Regions from separate parts of the Bacillus sp. 11B20 genome, predicted to be linked through region 1. Evidence: a T-box and tRNA genes for the amino acid it is inferred to sense, from the RefSeq annotation. Region 1 holds a T-box; the other holds one or more tRNA genes.
What was found. The T-box of region 1 lies ahead of glyQ (glycine--tRNA ligase subunit alpha). A T-box ahead of a tRNA ligase gene usually reads a tRNA of that ligase, here a tRNA-Gly.

Region 2: it encodes a tRNA-Gly, which carries the amino acid that the T-box ahead of glyQ (glycine--tRNA ligase subunit alpha) is inferred to sense. The anticodon was not compared.

What each region holds. Positions count from the first base shown of each region.
Region 1 is NZ_JBLZWZ010000008.1:412,749-416,742, forward strand. Features, by position in the region: gene glyS (glycine--tRNA ligase subunit beta) at 1-1,518, opposite strand, end outside; gene glyQ (glycine--tRNA ligase subunit alpha) at 1,511-2,398, opposite strand; T-box leader at 2,511-2,688, opposite strand; gene recO (DNA repair protein RecO) at 2,728-3,498, opposite strand; gene ACN6NB_RS11465 (YqzL family protein) at 3,534-3,677, opposite strand; gene era (GTPase Era) at 3,826-3,994, opposite strand, start outside.
Region 2 is NZ_JBLZWZ010000007.1:22,454-26,447, forward strand. Features, by position in the region: gene ACN6NB_RS04335 (PqqD family protein) at 1-755, shown strand, start outside; gene ACN6NB_RS04340 (hypothetical protein) at 752-1,033, shown strand; gene ACN6NB_RS04345 (hypothetical protein) at 1,104-1,760, shown strand; tRNA gene ACN6NB_RS04350 (tRNA-Gly) at 1,888-1,961, shown strand; gene ACN6NB_RS04355 (hypothetical protein) at 2,060-2,656, opposite strand; gene queG (tRNA epoxyqueuosine(34) reductase QueG) at 2,740-3,888, shown strand; gene ACN6NB_RS04365 (amidase domain-containing protein) at 3,952-3,994, shown strand, end outside.

The DNA of each region.
Region 1 (3,994 bases):
AAGTGCTAACAGCTCTTTAAATGAAATATTCCAATGACGGTCGAGCAAGATTTGAACGATACCACTCGCTTGTCTTCTAAGTCCATAAGGATCTTGAGAACCTGTAGGGATCACATCGATTGAGAAGAATGAACAAATAGAGTCGAGCTTATCTGCTACGGCCACAATCGCACCAATCAAAGTAGACGGCGCCTCATCACCAGCAAAGCGCGGCATATAATGCTCGTTAATGCTTCTTGCCACTTCTTCATGTTCACCAAGAGCTCTTGCATATTTCTCACCCATAATTCCTTGTAATTCAGGGAATTCATAGACCATTTGAGTCACAAGGTCAAACTTCGAAATACTTGCTGCTCTAGCCACGCGTTTTGTTGTTTCGTCATCTGCTCCGACATGCGCCGCTAGACGGGTTGCAATGTCTGTCACTCTCTTCAGCTTGTCGCCGATTGTTCCAAGTTTCTCATGGAATACCACTTTATCAAGCTTTTTAATATTGTCTTCAATCACTAGTTTTTCGTCTTCTTTATAGAAGAATGCAGCATCTGATAAACGTGCGCGAAGTACTTTTTCGTTCCCTCTTGCGACATTTTCCAGCGCCTCACTGTTTCCATTTCTGACTGTAATAAAATGCGGCAATAATTCTCCTTGCTCATTTTTCACAGGGAAGTAGCGTTGATGCTCTTTCATTGTTGTCACCAATACTTCTTCCGGCAATGCAAGAAACTCCTCTTCAAAGGAACCAGACAGCACAGTTGGATATTCTACAAGATCGTTCACTTCTTCTAGAAGTTCAGGATCAACAGGAATGACCCAACCTTTTTCTGAAGATAGCGCATTTAGCTGTTCAGTAATTAATTGTTTTCTTTTATCTGAGTCTGCAATCACAAATTGATCGCGCAAAGTTTGTTCATAAGAAGCAGGTGAGTCGATGCTCGCTGTCGTACCAAGGAAACGATGTCCTCTTGTTTCACGGCCGCTTTTCACCCCAGCAATTTCAACAGGTACAATCTCTTGTCCAAATAAACAAACAATCCATTTAATCGGACGGATATAGCGTAAATCTTCGCTTCCCCATCTCATGTTCTTTGGAAAGCTTAATGAAGCAGCGATCTCACCTAACGCTGGGAGAAGGTCTTTGACTTGCTTCCCTTCTTGAAACTTTTGGACATGGACATAATCCACTCCTTTGATCTCTTTGAAATAGAGATCATCTGTTGAAGCACCTTGGCCCCGGGCGAAGCCTTCAGCAGCTTTTGTCCAATTGCCTTCAGCATCTTGGGCAATCTTTTTAGCTGGACCTTTTGCTTCTTCTTTGATGTCTTCTTGTTTTTCTGCGACACCTTTCACAAGTACAGCAAGACGTCTTGGTGAGTTGAATAAAGCAGTCTCTTCAAATGAAATATTTTGCGTTTCAAACCATGCTTTTACTTTCTCACCTAGCTGTTTTGTGCTCTCTGGCATGAAACGAGCCGGCATCTCTTCTAAGCCGATTTCAAGTAATACATCTTGTTTATTCATGAGAAGCCGCCTCCTCTTTTAGCATAGGGAATCCCAATTTTTCGCGTTCTTCATAATAGGTTTTGGCTACTTTTCTTGCTAACTGACGCACTCTTCCGATATAACCAGTTCGCTCAGTCACAGAAATAGCACCCTTTGCATCGAGCAGGTTAAATGTATGAGAGCATTTGAGGACATAATCGTATGCCGGGTGAACAAGTCCTTTGTCCATTTGACTGTGTGCTTCTTTCTCATAGGTTGTAAATAGCTCGAACAGCATGTCAGTATTAGATGTTTCAAATGTATACACAGAGTGCTCATATTCAGCCATTAAGAATAAATCTCTGACCGTAAATCCGTCTGTCCATTCAAGATCGAAGACATTTTCTTTGTCCTGGATGTAAGAAGCAAGACGTTCAATACCGTATGTGATTTCAACAGAAACGGGCTTACATTCTAAGCCGCCGACTTGTTGGAAATACGTGAATTGCGTAATTTCCATCCCATCAAGCCATACTTCCCAGCCAAGTCCAGCACAGCCAAGAGATGGATTTTCCCAGTTATCTTCTACAAAACGAATGTCATGTTTCAGCGGGTCAATGCCAAGTGCTTTCAATGATTCAAGATATAGTTCTTGAATATTGTCAGGTGATGGCTTAATGATCACTTGAAATTGATGATGCTGATACAATCTATTTGGGTTTTCTCCATATCTGCCATCAGCCGGGCGTCTTGAAGGCTCTACATATGCTACCTTCCATGGCTCTGGGCCGATGCTTCTGAGGAACGTGTATGGACTCATCGTTCCGGCACCTTTTTCTGTGTCATACGCCTGCATTAATACGCAGCCTTCATTTGACCAATGCTTTTGCAGCGTCAAAATCATGTCTTGAATATTCAATGATCGCACCTCCATCTTTTCTACACCAACCGCTATGTATGGCGGGTGGGATTAGAACCTTGTAAGAGAACACAAAAACTCCCGTCTCTATGCTCGCAAGGTTCTTTGCAAACATAGGGACGAGAGTTTTTCCCGCGGTTCCACCCTATTTGCTGGTGTCGTAGCATCCAGCCGCTTTGTTTTACGCTGCTCAAGAATGCCTTTCGTTACGCCTCCATCCTTAGCTCACACCGCCCTAAGGTCGCTTTTATGGATTTTACGTAAGTACTTCTTTCTGTCAATGCAACATATTTTATCTTAGATGATCTTACAAAAAGTCATGGGAGATGTCAACTTTTGTTTTCGTCACCCATTAGCTTTTTCATGGATTCCATCTGATTCATGAATTTTTTTGATTTTAAATAGAGGCCGGAATATTCGTCATAGTAGTGATCAAGCACTTGACGAATTTCTTGTTTCGTCTGAGGCTTCACATCAACCTGACCAAGCCTTGATAAATCAAAATAATGAAACAAACGGAGCAGCCTTGCAGCTGCGGGGGATAAGGGCAGTCTATATGGATCTTTCGAAAAACAATTTTGGCAAATGAAGCCGTTATCTCTTATCGAGAAATGGAACTGCCCTTCTTTTTGACCACAGTGAACACATTGATCAAGTTCAGGCTTCATCCCCATCACTGATAACATTTTAACCTCTACGATAAATAAAATAATATCAGCATCTGTGCCTTCGTTGAGATGACGCAGAGATTGAAGCAGAAGCTCAAACAAATAAGGGTTTGGCTTTTTTTCTTCTGTCCCTTTATCAATCAATTCTGTCATATAGGCTGCATATGCGGTCAGAAATAAATCTTCCCGAATGGCCCGCATACTTTCAATCATTTCGCCTTGCTGGAGCGTTCCAAGTCCTGTTGATGATTGGATAAGAAAGGTGCCGTATAAAAACGGCTGACTTATGGCTGAAAGGCGGCTGTTTGATTTTTTTGCGCCTCTTGCCATCACGCCAATTTTTCCATGTTCTCTAGTGAGCAGCGTGACAATTTTGTTTGTTTCGCCATAATCTGTTGTTCTAAGGACGATTCCTTCAGTTTTAATGAGCATTTGTCTACACTCCGAGCGCTGGAGGGGGTCAAGAATTATAAGATTGGAAAATCAAATCGTGCTATTTCTTCTTCAAGTACATCGGGTCTTTCCAGGTTCTCCTTTTCTAACTCTTTGAAAAGCAGATACGTGTCAACGCTTCCTGTTTGTGAAAATACGTTCCATGTAAAATTCAACATAAAAACCCCACCTTTCTTTATTAGAAGCAGCAACGCTACATCCAACATATTAATTTTATCTTGACCAGGCTACCTCCATTTCATGATAAACAATTTTTACTAATCGAACCGCACCATTGTCAGATTTGCTGACAAATGCAGCGATTTTTTAATATTCGTCTTCTCTAAATCCGAAGTCACGAAGGTGAGTGGATTTATTACGCCAGTCCTTCTGAACTTTGACCCAAAGCTCTAAATACACTTTTGAGCCTAGAAGTGCTTCAATATCTCTGCGCGCTTTTTGTCCCACTTCTTTTAACAAGCTGCCTCGTTTACCA
Region 2 (3,994 bases), on a different contig from region 1:
ACGGTAAAAGGACAGAAGCGAGTATTACAGCAGAGCTCGCCGATTTATTTCAGGTCGATGAGTCGGTGATTGCTCGTGACTTTTATCAGCTGATGACGGGATTGAATCAGCATCACTTGCTGTCCATTCATTATCATTCACCGTATCGGATTGTGACAGCCTGCTGTCAATTTTTCAAGCAGTATCAAGTCAAAATGAAGGAACGATTTGATTGTACTGGTCACTCGTTCCTTCACATTTTTGGAACGGCTTTGTTCATGGTGACGCGTAAAATCATCTTTTTCTGGATGCTTTTCATGGTCATGGCAGGGCTCGCTTTTTTATTCATTCCTGATCCATCGATTGCAGCCATTGCGATTTATTTTACGATTATTTATTTCGGGTTAATTACCGGAACTGCCTTACATGAGGCGGCACATGGCTATGCGCATCGAAAATTTGCAGGGCGAGATGGTCCTCAAGGCTTTTTTGCGAGTGACATGATGTCAGTGAAGTTTGTAAGACCCGTATTAGATCCGTTTCAGAAAAAGCAGGTATGGATTACGTTGCTCGGACCGCTCGTTCCCGGTGTGATTGGCGCAGCAGGCATCATTGTGACCATTTTATTTCTAAAAGAAAATCCGGTTTCGACAGGCTTTTTCATTTTTTCAATCTCGTATTTTATTCAATTACTCTATCTTCTTCCGTTTATGGGGGATGGTAAATCCATTATGAAGCAGCTATTGCTTGGTGGAATAGGAGGACAACGATCATGAACGTACAGGCGATGAAACAAGGCGCAATAGTTGGTGGTTTTTTAGGGTTCTTAGGCTTTCCGATGCTGACAATCGGTGTACTGTTCTATCATTTATTTCAATCAAAAACGAATGATGCTTTATTATTTAACAGTCTCGCTTTTGAGATGGAAGGCTCGTCCGCATTTACTTTTCAGATCAAGCCAAACTTTTTTATTTATATGATTGTAATTTTTGCTGCGAGTTTTCTCATTGTGGCATGCCTATCAGCAATAAAGCAGAAAAGAGCGAAAGATTAGGAGAATTCTCCTAATCTTTTTTTGTATGACAAACCATAATAAGAAATAAAAAACATCAAAGGGGATCACAATGTTTAAAAAATGGAGCATTCTTTTATTCACAGTTTTTCTATTAGCAGGATGCGGCGAGAAGGCTGCAGAAACGACGACAACCGAAAAGACGGTTTCGACAATAAAAACAGAGCCTGCCACTAAAAACCAAGTAACCATCGAACAAATGAAACTCTCAAAAAAAGAAAAAAACTTACTAGAAGCAGCAACGACTAATGAAAAGGTGGCTCTGACACTGAAAGGATTAACGAAGAAGAACAAGAGTATTACGTTTATCGGGAGCCATTACAAAAATGGCCGATTATTGAATAAGGAAGCATCATCTGCTACCTTTACTTTACACCAGAATGGAACCGACCAAACGGTGAATGTACTTCTTCAATTACATCATGAGAAAGATACATATGAATCACAATTTAGTATTTGGTCAGATAAAAAGAATGATGGGATGACGAAAGCGACATCAAGCTTTCCGTTCAAAGTAAGTGACTATGTATTTTCTGCACAATCTGAAACTGTCAAAGTGGCTTCAGGAGAAAAGGCTCTGATTGCGTATACAGCGGCGATGGGGAAAGACGGGGGGTCAACTATATTTGAAGAGATTGAGAAGAATCCAAAGCAAGCGCTGAAAAATAAGTCACATGCATACTTATTTTATATCCAGCTAGATAAATAACTATCGTAATATATACGGAGAATATGAATTTTTTTGACGAAAAATCTTCATATTCTCTTGACGAATTGTTAAGAAAGTTGTAACATAATAAAAGTCAACGCGATGACGTTGCTTTTAAAAAATTGATGCGGGTGTAGTTTAGTGGTAAAACCTCAGCCTTCCAAGCTGATGTCGTGAGTTCGATTCTCATCACCCGCTCCAATACATAATTTTGTTTATAACGCAGTATTTCGTTTCATAGATAAACGAAGTGTTGCGTTTTTTATTATGTCAGTATAATGTGAAAAAGCACTGTCAGGCTACAGTGCTTTTTCAATGAGTTCATATTTGCTTTCTCCGCCATGTATTTGTACAAACATCTTCGTCAAGGATTGAATAAGAGCTTCACTCTTTTCCCGGGAAATAGATGGAGGGAAAAGGATGATTTGAAGAATGTTCTTTGTGTCTGGAGAAATATGTGCTGTACTTGCTTGAGAAAATAATCCATTCAGTCCTGCGCCGTCCTGCCATTCGATGTGACCAGCCTCATGTTTTGTCAGTGAAAGCGGTCCTTTGATGCGATCGGCATCTAATGTCAGGATGGGTAAGAAATATTTTAGTGAGAAAAATATCGACAAATCCTGTACGGAATTGGTCGAGTCAATAAATTGTTCCTTTTGGATATCAGAAAGAAGTGAAAGGAAAGGAACATCTTTTAAAAGATCCGTCCATTCTTTGATGGCTGGTACTTCTTCTAAGACTTTATCTTCGTATTCAAAAAATAAAGATTCTTGAAACAGGCGTAAGCGGCCTTTTAACATTTGAGGTGATGTGCCAACTTCAATATGCGAATATTCAATCTGCCCAACATGGATAGACGGGTTTTGAGGATGAGAAATTTCCATATGTATCTTCACAGTGACTCACTCCAATCGGTCATGATACACTCGTATTATACTGAAAACAACAGAAGAAACAAAGAAAGGAGGTTTGCAAGGTGATTCATGTTGGAGAATTAAAAGAAGAATTGATTCAATATGCGAAAGAAATTGGTGTCGATAAAATTCGATTTGCAAGTGCCGATACATTTGATTCATTAAAGGACCGCCTCATCTTACATGAATCGTTAGGGTATTTGTCAGGTTTTGAAGAGCCTGATATTGAAAAACGAACAAACCCTTCTTTGCTGCTTCCGAAGGCCAAATCAATTGTTGCGATAGCGCTCGCGTACCCTTCCAAAATGAAAGATGCTCCACGAAGTACAAAGGATGCGAGAAGGGGGATCTTTTGCCGGGCTTCATGGGGAACAGATTATCATGTCGTGCTGAAAAAAAAGCTTGATATGCTCGAAGAATTTTTGCGGAGCAAGCATGTCGATATACGGACAAAATCAATGGTGGATACAGGAGAATTGTCTGATCGTGCTGTAGCAGAACGTGCTGGCATTGGTTTTAGTGCAAAGAACTGTATGATTATCACGCCAGAGTTTGGATCTTATGTGTATTTGGCTGAAATGATCACAAATGTCCCGTTTGAGCCGGATGAGAAAATTGAAGACCAGTGCGGAACATGCAATAAATGTGTGGATTCGTGTCCAACAGGTGCGCTTGTGAATCCTGGACAGCTGAATTCTCAGCGGTGCATTTCATTTTTAACGCAGACAAAAGGGTTTTTACCTGACGAATTTCGTTCGAAAATAGGAAATCGATTGTACGGGTGTGATACGTGTCAAACTGTCTGCCCGATCAATAAAGGAAAAGATTTTCATCTGCATCCTGAAATGGAACCGGATCCTGAAATTGCAAAGCCGCTGTTAAAGCCGCTTCTGACGATCAGCAATCGTGAGTTTAAGGAAAAATACGGTCATGTTTCAGGTTCATGGCGGGGGAAAAAGCCCATTCAGCGGAATGCAATTTTGGCACTCGCTCATTTTAAAGATACATCTGCCTTACCAGTGTTAATTGAGCTGATGCACAAGGACCCAAGACCGGTCATTCGGGGAACAGCTGCTTGGGCAATTGGGAAAATTGGCGATGATCAGCAGCTCCCAGAGCTGGAAAAGGCTCTTGAGCGGGAAAGTGATGAAGAAGCGAAAGCGGAGATTGTGAAAGGGATTGAGCTCCTGCAGACACCTTTAAATACTAAATAACATTCCTGTGAACATAGAATGAACCAAACAGAGATTTTAAAAAATGTTTGGTGGTGTCTGTGTGTGAAACAATTATTAGAGAAAACTTTAGAAGACAGGCTGGCGT